Pleurocapsa sp. PCC 7327: one gene and its partner. The protein of the gene in region 1 interacts with the protein of each later gene in a pairwise test. Links are inferred from orthologs where the notes say so. Each region holds a gene or a part of one and is shown on either strand. Other genes may lie near its edges.

Region 1 (7,935 bases):
CGGCAAGACCGATAGCAAGTAGATCTCTTGCAAAAGTCCCTCATCCGCCAAGAAACTAAACTAGAATTTCATCACTAAAACGTAGCACTTTTGTAGAGGAATCAGGTAGTTGCTTGGCAATAAAGGTTTAGGGATTGCCTACCAACCCAAACAGTTTGGCAGCACCGCCTAAGATTGTTACAATCAAGCCAATCAGAACACCGCGATTGATAAATTTCTGGTCATCAATTTGCTTACCAAGTTCGCCTACTTTAGTTTCCAACGCTTTGAGATCGCCCCCTAGCTTGGTTTGCCCTACCTCTAGCCTATTGAGTCGTTCATCAATCTTGCCGAGCTTGGTTTCAACTTTCTTATCAAGGGTATCGAGCTTAGTCTCGAACTTTTCATCGAGCTTATCTATCTTCTGCTCTATTCGCTCTAAGATTTTGCCTAAATCGGTCGTCACCTGAATCGGTGTGTTGGACATTTTGGTAAACTCCTATTAGATAGATGAAATTTTTCTGCTGTTCCCTAGCTGTTCGTACCAGCTAGGGGATTGTCTTTATTATCTCGATTATCTCGCTGCCACACGATCTCCATAACCGTCGTTCTCCCCGAAATGCTTTGGGGAGCGTGTGGCGGCTTCGCCAGGTTTACGGTATTGTTCGATGTACCACTCGCGCAGTGCGATCGCGCAATCGTCTTTGGTTGACCCCTATCGAATGAATTTTGAGACAAGAATCACGAATAACCAACTGAAAAGTCCAAAAATCGGCAAATAAATTTCTTCAAAAAAGGTTTGTCGATTCATAATTGCGAATTGTTTTTATGCCTTACGATTTCCCATATCGGTTTTTATCTTATGCCATCCTTCGATGATTTTCTGGTTTTCTCTAGCGATCGCGAGAGCTTCGTTGGGGACATTTTTGGTAATCACCGAACCCGCCGCCACAGTTACGTCTTCTCCAATAGTAACGGGAGCAATGAAAACGCTATTGGCTCCGGTTTTAGTACCGCTGCCGATGTGGGTGTGATGTTTCTTCACGCCGTCATAGTTAGCGGTAATCGTTCCGGCACCGACATTAACGCGATCGCCGAGTGTGGCATCTCCGATATAAGATAGGTGAGCCACATTGGTTTTATTTCCAATCGTGGCTTTCTTGATTTCCACAAAATTGCCAATGCGGCAAGACTCCCCTATCCTGACTTCGCCCCGTAAATGAGTATAGGGCCCGATGCGGCAACCAGCTTCTACATGACTATTACTCACTACGGAATACATTACCGTCACGTTTTCGCCAATCTGACTATTTTCTATCAAACTACCGGGACCGATGCGGCAGCCCGAACCAATCTCGGTATTTCCACGTAAGTGAGTCTGCGGTTCTACGATGGTATCTGGGTGCAGGATTACCGTATCATCGATGGTAATGCTATCGGGGTCAATTAACGTCACGCCTGCTGCCATCCAGTAATCTTTAATGCGGGTTTGCAGAATTTGATAGGCTTCTGCTAGTTGTTTGCGATCGTTAATGCCGCTAATTTCTAGATAATCTTCTACATCTACTGCCATGACTGGATGAAGATAAGCGATCGCCTCGGTGAGATAGTATTCTTGTTGCTGATTGTTGGCGCTAAGTTTGGGCAGAGTTTCTGCGAGTTTTTGCCAATTAAAGCAATAAATTCCTCCATTAATGCGGTGATTTTGCTTTTGGGCGGCAGTACAATCTCGGTCTTCAACAATTTGCGTGACGATATTGTTCCCGTCGCAAAAAACGCGCCCATAGCCTTTAGGATTCGGCAAATGGGCGGTTAAAAGCGTTGCGGCATTTTGATGGGTTTTATGAATTTGTAAGAGTCGTTGGAGAGTTTCCGGTCGCAGGAGGGGAACGTCCCCATTCAGAACGAGCAAATCTCCCGTAAATCCTGCTAAATGGGGCAGTAGTTGCCGAACTGCGTGTCCGGTTCCTAATTGTTCGGTTTGTTCGACAAATTCTAATCCTTGTTGGTGTTGAAGTGCTTCTTTTACTCGTTCTGCTTGGTAGCCAACGATCGCGATCCGCCGTTGCGGGTTTAGCAGTCGGCAACTATCGAGGGTTCTCTCAAGCAGCGATCGCCCGCCTAGAGAATGTAAAACCTTGGGCAGATTTGATTTCATCCGGGTTCCGCGCCCAGCCGCTAAAATTGCTACCGCTACCATTGCTTTAATACTTTTTAACTTCCTCGACTGGAGTATATCGCGTCTCGATTCCGTCGCTCAACAGTTCAAAGTTTTAAATTCAAAATTAATTTAGGTTTCAAGTCTCTAAATTTATTTTTGGAACAAGTCAAACAGCGAAGTTTCTTCTTTTAATCTCCTGACTTCAGGCGTAAACGACCAATTTTGAATTTTGAACTCTAATCTTTGAACTATTTTATCCCGCCTCTACGACGTTGTTGCAGTTGCTTGGATAAAGGCGGTAAACTGGTTGACCAGTTCGGGGTTGCGCCAACCTTTCTCAGTTTCTTCGGCAATGACTGCGATCGCTTCGTCGGGGGTCAGGGCTTGTTTGTAGGGTCGATCGCTCGTGAGGGCAACGTAAATATCGAGAATTTGAAACACCTGTGCTAGCCAAGGAATCTCTTCTCCTGACAAGCCATCGGGGTAGCCGCTACCGTCCCACCGTTCGTGGTGATGGCGGATAATGGGCAATACTCCCCGTCGGTTTTGCATGGGCTGACAAATTTTTTCTCCAACTAAAACGTGTTGCTCGATCAGTTCGCGCTCTTCTGCCGTGAGTTCGCCTTTTTTAAGCAAAACTGCATCGGGAATGCAGACAGTACCGATATCGTGCAGGCGTGCGGCAAAGATCAGATCGCTAATTTCTGTAGCTGAAAGTTCCAGGTATTCTCCAAAGGATTGGGCTAAGTTCTCCAGTTTGGCAAACGTTCTTCCATCCTTTGTAGAACGATTTTCAATCGCGCTGGCAATGGAAAATAAAAGCTGTTCGGTTTGATCTAAGCCTTCATTGAGGCGTTTTTGCTGGATCAACAATTTAACTTTGGTTAATAGTTCGAGGCGATCGAGGGGTTTGGCTAGGAAATCATCGCCGCCAACTTCGCGACCTTTGACTCGCCAGTTTCTATCGTCGGAGGCAGTGATAAAAATTACTGGGATCGAGCAAGTTCTTTCATCCTGTTTCAAGCGCTCGCAGATTTCAAAGCCATCTGTGTGAGGCATGATAACATCTAGCAAGATTAAATCTGGCTTGTTGTCGAGGACGACTTTCACGACATCTCTGCTATCATCGGCTTCTAGGACTTTGTAGCCATCTAGCGATAGCAGATCGACGGCTGCCATCCGGCTGTAGCGGTGATCGTCAACGACTAGGATTTTAGCTTGCTCGGAACTAACTAGAGTACTCACAGCAACAGGATGAATATGAAACTTTACGATCTATACTAACTCTAGTATGGATAATCGTCGTTCTTTTGCACATCAGTTTTTCTACGGAATTTTATTTACGAGAGTCTACTGGAATTGAATTGATATCGGTAAAAACTTTAGACCAACGTTTTTTCCATTGGCTTGTCGGTTCTAGAGAACTCGATCGCTGCTCGATTCGTCGTTGCTCGGCGATCGCTTCGGCTGAATTTTGCAGTTGGGGATCGCGATAGGGAATTGCAGCGCGAGTCTGTAAATGTTCGGATTCTTGTTGAGAAAGAGGCGGTAAATCCCGATCGCCAAAACTGGCCACAGTTCCCGGCGATCGTCTGCCAACGCTATTGGATGCGCCAACTCGCAACCCCGCCAATTGTAAGGCAGTGCGTACCGAAGCCGCACAGGAATAGGTAGCCAGTCTGCCATCCGGTTTTAAACAGCGAGCGACAATTGCTAAAAATTCCACTGTCCACAATTGTGGACATTTCGGAGGAGAAAAGGGATCTAAAAAGATCGCATCGCTTTGAAAGCCAGATTGTTGGACTTGTTGAATTTTTTCTCTAGCATCTCCGATTAATAATCGAGCATCTAACCGACAAGTTTTTACCCGATAATTTTCTGCTAATTCTTCTAATAAGTCGGGAATCGGTGGCAACCATCGAACGAGTAGTTGCTCGGCGATCGCTTGACGGGGAACCAATCGATCGAGTTCTAGGGCAATTAACTCTACTCGACAATCGGGATTCGCTGTCCAAATCGTTTCTAGAGCAGCCGCACTATTGTAGCCCAATCCATAGCAAATATCGAGTAATTTAAGAGAATTGTTAGCCTTAGCTTTTTCTCTTAATTGACAGGGTTCGACAAATTTTCTTTCCGCTTCTTGTTTGGCACCACAGGAAGAATGAAAGGTTTCGCCAAACTCGTTGGAAAAGAAGGTAAAAGAGCCATCGGCAGTGGATTGTAAGGGAAAATGAGGAGTCCTAATCATCCTTTTTGGATTTGTTCTAAATCAGCAGGCGTATTGCAATTAAACAAGATATTGGCATCGCTGACGGGAAGTTCTCGCACGGGATGTTGCTCTAACCAACGTTGAAAAGATCTGCCACCGCCATCGATAAATTCATTGAGTACAGACAGACAACGGCGGCGATAAAAACCGCACAGCGGTTCCCATCCTTTGGAACTTTTTGGTAATGCCGCGATCGCTTCTGGCGGAGTTGTCTCCAAATAACTCGACCATTTCTGAATTTCAGACTCCGTAAGATTAGGGAGATCGCAAGCGAGTAGCAATACCCACTCAGTTTTTACATAAGTTAATGCTTGTGCAAAGCCAATTAAAGGACCATGAGGTTCGGTTTCTCCCGGTAACGCAACCTCTCGAATCATTTGACAATCACCAGGAGCGATCGCTTGATATTTTTCTATCCAGGGAGTAATAACATAGACTTGACTGGCACATTGACTGGCTAAAAGGCAAATTTTTTTCAGGAAAGGTTGCCCTTGAATTGTGATCGCGGCTTTATCTCGTCCCATACGGGAACTTCGTCCTCCAGCTAGAATAATGGCTGCGAACTGTGTCATGGTTTAATCGATCGCCTTCGAGCTTGTATGAAAGATAACGATTCCTTTAAAGAGCAAAAGCTCAATAAATTTCAACTATCGATCTATTTACTTCCGATTGTAGGCTGGGTACCCGCTCTGTGGACGCTGTATCGGAAACAAGGAACTCGCGAGCAACAATCTATCAGCCGCCTGTCAGTTACCTTGACCTTAGCTTGGCTGCTGGTCTATGTTCTCCTGTGGCTGGGAGCAGCACAAACTTCAGAATTTTTGACACTGCGTTTGCTTTATCTAAATGGTCTGCTCACTTCTGGCTATATTCTGACGTGTTTGGGATTAATGATTCGTCTGTGGCAAGGAAAGTCGGTTCGCTTGCCAGGAATTAGTTGCGCTGCTAGAAAAGTGGCTCGTAAGCAAGATATATAAATCTTCATGACAAAATGGACTGTTTTTTTAAATGCCCTCTCAGCGGCATAATGGCGCGGCAAGATAGAGTTAAGGGGGTATGACAACAATGACAACAATGACAACAATAAATCATTCAACTCCAATAAACTCTCTCGGAGGTGAGCCATATGGCAAACCAACAACACCTCGCGCTGCTCAAGCAAGGAGTAGCCGTCTGGAATAATTCCAAGGAGAGAAATACGATCGTTTGGCCCGATCTCCGCGAAGCGAATCTGGCAGGGGAAAACCTCAGTGGAGCTAGTCTTCCGTGGGCAAATTGCATCAAAGCCGATCTGCGCAAGACAAATCTGAGTCAAGCTAACTTGGGAGGAGCCGATCTGCGTTGGGCAAACCTTGAAGAAGCGAATCTCGAAGGAGCCAACCTTAATCGAGCAGACCTAAGTCAGGCAAACCTAAGCAGGGCAAACCTCACTCAGGTAAAACTCGTCAAAGCAGATTTGCGCAAGACAAATTTGAGCGAAGCCAATTTGCAAGGTGCAGACCTGCGTTGGGCAAACCTCGGCGAAGCCAACTTGGAAAGAACCAACCTCAGCCAAGCAAACTTGCAATGGGTGAATTTTGCTAAAGCAAATCTTAGCGAAGCCAACCTGGAAGATGCAGATCTTAACCAAGCTAACCTTACCGAAGCCAAGCTGAAAGGGACAAATTTTGAAGGAGCCAATCTCCAAGGCGTAAGAGGCAAAAAAATCCTCGAACGAGAAAAGAGCGTGCTTTGCTGAAATTTTTTCTCAAATTTATACTAAGGCGATCGCATTCTGGTGAGATCGCCGAATACTAGCTCTGAAGATATGCAACTCAAATCTTCTCGACGGGAACTCGAACCTCTGTCAGGTACTGCGACTGGTCTCCATCCCGTTCGTATTGCAAGTAGACTTCGCGAGTAGAACCGACAATTTGATATCCCTGCTTTTCTACCCACTCCAGTAAGGCATTATAAGCTTGTCCCAGCGTGGCAAAGGAACCATGATGAACTGCACAAGCCATAGTTTCTACTGCTGGCAGTTCGTACACCCATACCCGCTCGTTGCCGGAAATCTGATCGTAGATGGGCACGGCAGATTCTACAGGAATGTCGCGATCGCGCAACTTAGTATCGTGGTAAATAGCGATGCCGCACGGTCGCATAGTAGCGATAGCCCGTATCGCTATCGACTTCGGCCGGTTTGAGCAAACCCATGCGATCGTATAGGCGCAATGTTTTAGGAGAGATGCGGCTGAGTTGAGCAAAGTCACCGATTCTTAACATGTAGTGACGACCGGGCGTTTCTGCCTTAAGTTAACATCTTGCCCCAAGGTAAAGTCAAGCCTTTACCAAGCCGATTATTAATGATACTTTTTACAAATATTTTCGCGGTTTTACTTAGCTTAATCGAGCTAATCATCTTGATTGCGATCTAAGTAGACTATGTATAATAAAAAATATAAGGCTATAAACTTTGTAGTCAAAAAAGGTGTGAGGAAAAGCGAAAAATGTTCAAGATACTGTGGAAATCACTTCTAGTCAGTCCGGCTGTTTTGGTAGCAGCTTTAGCATTTTCATCTGTAGCAAAGGCAGCAGAGGACACGACAAAAACTGAATTCAAACTAAATGCCACATCGGAAATTGAAGCGATATCGTTAGAAAAAAATTCAGCTCAAGACACGACCAAAGCTGAACTTAATCCAAACGCCGCTTCACCAATGGAATTAGCGCAAGCTCAACCGGACGTAACATCTGAAAATAGCGATCCGACATTAAATCAACTAGACAACTATAGCAACGAAGGTCAAGGCTCTAGAAGCTCTGAGGATCAAGTTACCAGCGTCAACGAATTGAAGGATGTCGCTCCTACTGAATGGGCATATGAAGCGCTTCGGAGTTTGGTAGAACGCTATGGATGTATCGTCGGTTATCCCGACCAGACCTACCGAGGCAACCGCGCTCTAACCCGTTGGGAGTTCGCCGCTGGTTTGAACGCTTGTATGAACACCATGGAGCGTCTCATTCAGGAGAACGTCGCCGTTCTTAAAGAAGATGTCGATACGCTCAAGCGACTGATGCAGGAGTTTGAAGCCGAACTCGCTGCTCTAGGAGCGCGCGTCGATAACTTAGAAGGTCGAGTGGCTTTCTTGGAAGATAACCAATTTTCTACTACTACGAAACTGAGTGGAGAGGTCATCTTCGCTGCAACGGACACCTTTGGCGAAGATGATAACACCCAAACCGTTTTCGGCGATCGCGTTCGCCTAACGCTCAATACGAGCTTCACCGGAGAAGACCGCTTAGTAACCCGTCTGGCGGCTGGAAATTTGGAGGCGTTTAACGTTACCGGAGATGGAGCGCTAGAGCCTACGACGACCCAAACCTTTAACCTTAAACCAGACGATAACAATGACGTTGCGATCGATTGGTTGTCCTACTACTATCCCCTCAAATTTGGCGACGACTTTACAATCAATACTTACGTAGCAGCTGTTGGCGGTATTTGGAGTGACATTGCCCCCACTAGCAATCCCTTCTTCGAAGA
Region 2 (6,048 bases), 2.4 Mb from region 1 along the record:
TATTAATTTCTTGATGATTCAACTAGGGTAATTGTCTTTTGATTTTCCCAAAAAAATAAATTTCTTGGAACCTAAATATCAAGTTGCATCAACCGCTTATGCAGTCGTCTAAAGACGACTTTAAACATGAGACAGCGATTTGAATTGCTGACTCTTGTAATTAATTTCCTGTCCGATCAAAAAAGTCTTCTAAACAAGACCCGATAGGAATTTTAGTCTATTTTAATAGTGTTAAGCTTTGAACTTAGAACTTTAGTTCTAGGCGTTGATGCCCAAGATACAAGATCTAAGTTTAAACAGAATAAATTAATTATAAATGAAAACTTTTCAATTCAAAAGCCTTAGTAATATTTAGCAATATAGAGCCAAGACTCCTAAAAGAGAAACTAATTAAGCAGCAGTTGGTTCGACGAGATTAACTTTGACAACTTTGTTCTTTTCTGCTTGAGTTTTAGGCAAGGTCAGATGTAAAATCCCATCTTTGTACTCTGCCGTGACATTGGTATTTTCAACCTCAGCAGGCAAAAGAATTCCACACTGGAATTTGCCATAGTGAAATTCACTCTTGGTGACATCTTTTTCTTCAGCTTTGGTTTCAGACTACTGAATAATTTTAGTACGGAGAACCCTTTATTTTAATTTCTTTGAATTACAGGGCAGTTTTAAACCGAGCGAGAATAGGATTAGAAAAGCAAAATAAGAGGAGGCGAGAAGGATAATGCGCGATTGGAATGTAGTAGTTAATCTTCACGAGCACAGCTTTCAAAAAGCCTTTAAAGAGCTCCAGGGATTTGGAATCGTCAGTGAAACTGACTTTTTTAACGTTTTAGCGATGAAAGTTGGCGATATCAACCGATTTCTAGAAAACTTACAGGAGTGGATCGCAAACCATCCCGATTTTTTGACTCGCATTGCTCGCATCGTTCCCGTAACCAATACCTTTACTTTTCAATCGCCTGAAGAATTTGAAGCTAAGGCAAAAGAGATTGTTTTGCAGTGGGTGCCCCAACTGGCAGGTAAAAGTTTTCACGTGCGAATACACCGTCGCGGTTTTAAAGGTCGCCTCTCCAGTTTGGATGAAGAGCATTTTCTCGATAAAATTTTGCTAGAAGCGCTTGAGAAAGCGGGAACGCCAGGACGCATTACCTTTGAGAATCCAGATGCGATCGCGATTGTAGAAACCTTGGGTCAATGGGCGGGTTTAGCTTGCTGGAAGCGAGAAGATTTAGAACGCTATCCCTGGATGCGGATTGATTAAAAATGGTTATTAGTTAGTGGTTAGTTGTCACTAACATTTCCTCCAACTACTAACTACTATCAACGACCAAATGCCCCGGCCACCAGCATTACATCGACTTCTTGTCCTGACGCGATCGCCGTTTGACCGACAGGTAAAACAGCCAAACTGTTCGTTCGTGCTAGATTGATGAGATTGGCTGAATTTTGAGCGCCACCCGCCAATTGAAACTCGCAGACACCGTCAACTGACTGCAACTGTCCCCAAAGATAAGTTTCTCGCTTGCCATCAGAAATCAAACGATCGCGCGATCGCACTTTCATAAAAGTCGGCAGCCAATTGTCCGACAAACCCGATAACTTTCTCAAAGCAGGTTGCACGAAACGCCAGCAACTAACTAGGGCAGATACTGGATTTCCGGGAATGCCAAAGTAGGTGCAACCATTGGCAAACGCGGCAACCGTGAGCGGTTTTCCGGGTTTAATCGCAACGCTGCGGATACGGATTTCTCCTCCCAACTCGGCGAGGAGTTGCTCGACATAATCATAATCTCCCACCGAAACCCCGCCTGTAGAGAGAACTATGTCGGCAGTGGCAATCGCTTGAGTCATTTTCTCTTTGAGGAGATCGGGTTTATCGGGTACGATGCCCAAGCGAATGGGAATTCCTCCCTGACTTGCCACAAATGCAGCCAAAGCATATTGATTTGAGTCTACAATTTTTCCCGGTTGCAGGGTTCTATCGGGTGGAACCAATTCATCTCCCGTCGAGAGAATAGCGACGCGGGGGCGGCGATAGACCGTTAATTGGGTACATTGGGCAGTCGCTAATACAGCAATCTCAGGCGCATTAATTACTATACCTGGCTCCAGTAGCGGATTGCCTGCCTGGTAAAACGATCCCCGCTGGCGGACGAAGGCGTTTGACCTACTTGGGGGAGATAGCACTAAAACGCAATTTCCTTCTCGTTTGGTATTCTCCTGTATGACAATAGTATCTGTCCCTTCTGGCATCATCGCCCCAGTAAAAATACGCGCCGCTTGTCCCGATGCGATCGCGCTTTTGGGCTGAACTCCGGCGGGAATCTCTTCAACGATTTCTAAAATGGCGGGAGATTCGGCACTACAGGATTCAACATCGGCAAACTTAACTGCATAGCCATCCATCGCCGAATTATCCCAGTAGGGAAAGTCTAGATCGCTAGTAACGGGTTGCGCCAGAATACGACCTGTGGCATCTTTTAGAGTAACGACTTCGGTATCTTTTCGTATATCGAGTGGCTTAACTAGCTCTAGAATGATTGATTCTGCTTCTTTAACTGACAACATAAAAAATTTAACGCTGCTGCCGTTAAGAAGATTGTAAGTTTTAATGAAAGACTCAGCAATTCTTAATTGATCTCTTGCTGTTTACAATAGACCTCCAGCAAAAGTCAGAGTAAGTTAGGTAAAATAAAACCAAATTACAATTCGAGTTATGACTTACTCTCAAGTAAAAAATTTAAAACCGACAGAGTTTAAACGGCTTTGTGGAGTATATCCAGAGACGTTTAAAGAGATGGTAAAAGTTCTAGAAGCCGAAAAAGTCTTACAAAAAAAACAGGACGACCAAATAAATTAAGCGCAGAAGACCAAATCTTAATGACTCTTGAATATTGGCGAGAGTATCGCACCTATTTTCATATCGGAACTAGCTGGGGAATAAACGAGACAACGGCTTTACGAATCACCAGAAAAGTAGAAGATATTTTAATGAAATCGGGACTTTTCAATCTGCCTGGGAAAAAAGCTGTTCAACCCCAAAATACAGAAATTGAAATTGTCGTAGTAGATGTAGCAGAACATGAAATAGAAAGACCGAAAAAAACAAAAAGCTTACTACAGTGGTCGGCAAAAGTGTCACACGATAAAATCGCAAGTTTTAGCTGACGCAAAAACGAGACAAATTCTTTGTATTGCTCATGAGAAGGGAAAAAGTCATGATTTTAAGATTTGGAAAAATAGTAAAATAGGAATCGAACAACAGATAGAATGTTTGGCTGATAAAGGATATCAAGGAATTCAGAAACTTCATCCCAACAGTAGAATTCCCAACAAAAAAAGCGCAATCAACAGTTAAGTCTAGAGCAAAAGAAGTTTAATCGTAAGTTAGCAAGTGAAAGGATTGTAATTGAAAATATTCATCGCAGTCTAAAAATATTCAGAATTCTTTCAAGTCGATATCGCAACCGAAGAAGACGGTTTGGGTTGAGATTTAATTTGATTGCTGGCATTTATAATTATGAACTTCTTTCCCACTCCAATTATGCGATCGCGTAACACTTTTGCAGGAGGTCTAATAGTCTTTGGCTTCTCGATCGAACGCTGTAAGTCTTTCTACGGTGATTATTTCATTCCTTGCTGCTTACAATAGTCTTTGGCTTCTCGATCGAGCCTTTGAATTTCCTGTTTCCATCATCGTAATTTTTGCTGACGCTTTTCCCAATCCTCTGGTGATGGAGACTGAAGACCCGTATTCGGATTATACTTGCCATACTCTCGCCTAAGTCCTTTGAAATAAACTATGCCTTCATTAGGGTAGATATAGCATTTTTCAGTCTAGCGAGGTACGGTAACAACAATGAACAAACCAGTTACGAATATCATTAAGAGAGATTTGATTGAAAGCCAATTCAATGGCATGAGCTAAATCAGGATAAGTTCTCGCACCAAGAGATCGGAAAATGCTTTTGAGTTTTGACCAACAATTTTCAAGTTGAACGACTAATTCCCACTCCCGTAGTGGCTACTAACTGATGACGAAGTTCTTCTAAAGTAGCATCTTTATTACTGTTAACTAACTCTTGGAGAACCTTTAATTGTTCAGGGTTAAGTTTAGTCGGTGTTTGTTTGATTCTTACTTTAGGAGCAATCTGTCCGGTTTGTCGATCTTGTTTGAGTAATTTTTCGATCGAACTTAAGGCAACACCGAATTGTTTAGCTAATTGACGTTGAGATATATTGCCTTGATGATAAACATCAATAATTTTTGGTCTTAGGTCAAGAGAATAGGCTTTCATTTTTAGTTGACTTCCAGTCATGCGCTCGCTCTCTGCATTGTACCTCACCAGATCGGGAAATGCTATATTATTTCGATATTTGTTTGGTACGTAAAAAACATAACTCGGACACTATTAGTAATCCATCGAACCGATAATATCTTGAAGCTTGGCTATCATTTGAACGCGGGAAGAAATCTCAAGCTTTTGGAACATTCGTTTGAGAGCTTGTTTGACCCAATTCTGCGTTATTTATAATTGTGCCCCAATCTCGGCATTAGTTAGTCCTTAGGCTACTAACTCAGCCGCGCTTCGTTAAACGATTTGCAAAAGTCTCAAAGCCAGGAAATTAATTTCCTGGCTTATAAATAAAGTCCATTTTAAATGGACTGAAACACTTATCCAGTCGTCTTTAGACGACTTTACTTCTGAGGCAGCGATTTTAATCGCTGTCGGTTCTCCCTAACAGCCACAATCCCACTCCCAAACCGATAAAATTAGGCAACCACGCCGCCAGAAAAGGAGAAAAAATACCAATCGTGCCGAAGCTTCCCAGCGAGAATCCTAACACGTAATAAAGAAACACGATCGCGACGCTCAATCCAAAACTGGTTGCGCGACTCACGTGTTGAGGACGACTTCCTAACGCCGATCCGACTACGCCAAATACTAAACAAACAAAAGGAAATGCCATTTTTTGTTGGGTTCTCACTTCAAACATGAGAAGTTTTTTTTCATCGCCTGTCTGTCGGAGGAGTTTCATATACGCTTGCGCTTGAGCAATGTTCATTTCATCGGGATCGCGACCGAGAACGGCGAGATCGAAAGGAACTCTGGAGAAGGGAATCTGTCGGCGATCGAATGAAAGCGTCTCGTCGTAGGAAGTATCGGAAGCAATTTTATAGATCGTGCCATTAAAAAAATCCCAAGTTTGTTGTTCCCCGTTCCAACTTGCCGAGTCAGAAATAATAATTTGGTTTAAGTTTTCTCCTAGCCATTGCAAAATAGTCAGCATTTTCATCTGTTTGCCATCAAATTGTTTGGCATAAAATAAGCTTTTGAGTCTCTGCCTAGTTTCGCCGTTGGGCAACGTCACTTTCTCGTAGTCGGGATAGAAAATGTCTCTCGTCTGCCAAAAGGGATGTTCTTCCTGAATGGATTCCACTAAGATAGCTGTAGCTCGATAATTGGCTGCGGGGACGACTAATTCGTTGAAGAGAAAGGTTATTCCCGTAACCAATAGGCTAAGCGCGATCGCGGGGGCTACAATTCGATAGAGACTGACACCGCAACCGCGCAAGGCAATTATCTCGCTATTGTTGCTGAGGCGACCGAATGCCATTAGCGAAGACAGAAGAACTGAGATCGGCAAGGCATAGGAGATAAACTCAGGTACTTTTAACAGCAATACTTGTGCTGCTTGCACGATTGGCAAATTGGATTCAATAACTTTGTTAATCAAGTCGGACGAGTAACCAATCGCAACGCCTAAAGAAGAAAAAATGCCAATGCTTAAAAGAAAAGGTCCGATTAACTCAGTGACGATATAGCGATCCATAATTGATATGCCACCAAGCTGCGACTTGAGTAAATAATAAAGCGGTTTATCAAATTTCATCGCTATCGGTGATTATCGGCGGCAATATCTTTTCCCTGACCATTTAAATCGATCTTAGATATTAGAACAACTCGATCGCTTGCGTTACAATTTTTAACAAAAGCCGCAACTCTTATACTGAATACCATGAAAATCGCATTAATCACTGGTGCATCT

What was found. Proteins that work in one complex are often made in the same cells at the same time.
Region 2: the proteins of PLE7327_RS20470 (region 1) and glp interact in binary tests that used the Escherichia coli proteins (3 or more experiments, as listed by UniProt). The link is inferred for Pleurocapsa sp. PCC 7327 from one-to-one orthologs.

Annotation. Positions count from the first base shown.
Region 1 is NC_019689.1:4,543,893-4,551,827, reverse strand. Bases 3,184-5,957 are described here. They hold PLE7327_RS20470 (molybdenum cofactor guanylyltransferase), read right to left. Parts: upstream 4,982-5,957; coding sequence 4,385-4,981; downstream 3,184-4,384. Other genes in these bases: PLE7327_RS20460 (pentapeptide repeat-containing protein), read left to right, coding at 5,536-5,957; PLE7327_RS20465 (hypothetical protein), read left to right, coding at 5,009-5,386; PLE7327_RS20475 (tRNA (5-methylaminomethyl-2-thiouridine)(34)-methyltransferase MnmD), read right to left, coding at 3,477-4,388; PLE7327_RS20480 (two-component system response regulator), read right to left, coding at 3,184-3,385. Outside these bases: PLE7327_RS20495 (secretin N-terminal domain-containing protein), read left to right, coding at 1-15; PLE7327_RS20490 (hypothetical protein), read right to left, coding at 128-466; PLE7327_RS25470 (hypothetical protein), read right to left, coding at 511-717; bifunctional UDP-N-acetylglucosamine diphosphorylase/glucosamine-1-phosphate N-acetyltransferase GlmU, read right to left, coding at 806-2,179; more of PLE7327_RS20480, read right to left, coding at 2,405-3,183; more of PLE7327_RS20460, read left to right, coding at 5,958-6,147; PLE7327_RS20455 (GyrI-like domain-containing protein), read right to left, coding at 6,224-6,553; PLE7327_RS20450 (MerR family DNA-binding transcriptional regulator), read right to left, coding at 6,516-6,674; PLE7327_RS20445 (iron uptake porin), read left to right, coding at 6,899-7,935. UniProt on the Escherichia coli protein: Transfers a GMP moiety from GTP to Mo-molybdopterin (Mo-MPT) cofactor (Moco or molybdenum cofactor) to form Mo-molybdopterin guanine dinucleotide (Mo-MGD) cofactor.
Region 2 is NC_019689.1:2,135,936-2,141,983, reverse strand. The notes cover bases 442-3,234. They hold glp (gephyrin-like molybdotransferase Glp), read right to left. Parts: upstream 2,566-3,234; coding sequence 1,318-2,565; downstream 442-1,317. Other genes in these bases: PLE7327_RS09525 (THUMP domain-containing protein), read left to right, coding at 719-1,258. Outside these bases: PLE7327_RS24325 (hypothetical protein), read left to right, coding at 3,618-3,782; PLE7327_RS09510 (IS630 transposase-related protein), read right to left, coding at 3,987-4,316; PLE7327_RS09505 (LptF/LptG family permease), read right to left, coding at 4,717-5,892; PLE7327_RS09500 (SDR family oxidoreductase), read left to right, coding at 6,019-6,048. UniProt on the Escherichia coli protein: Catalyzes the insertion of molybdate into adenylated molybdopterin with the concomitant release of AMP.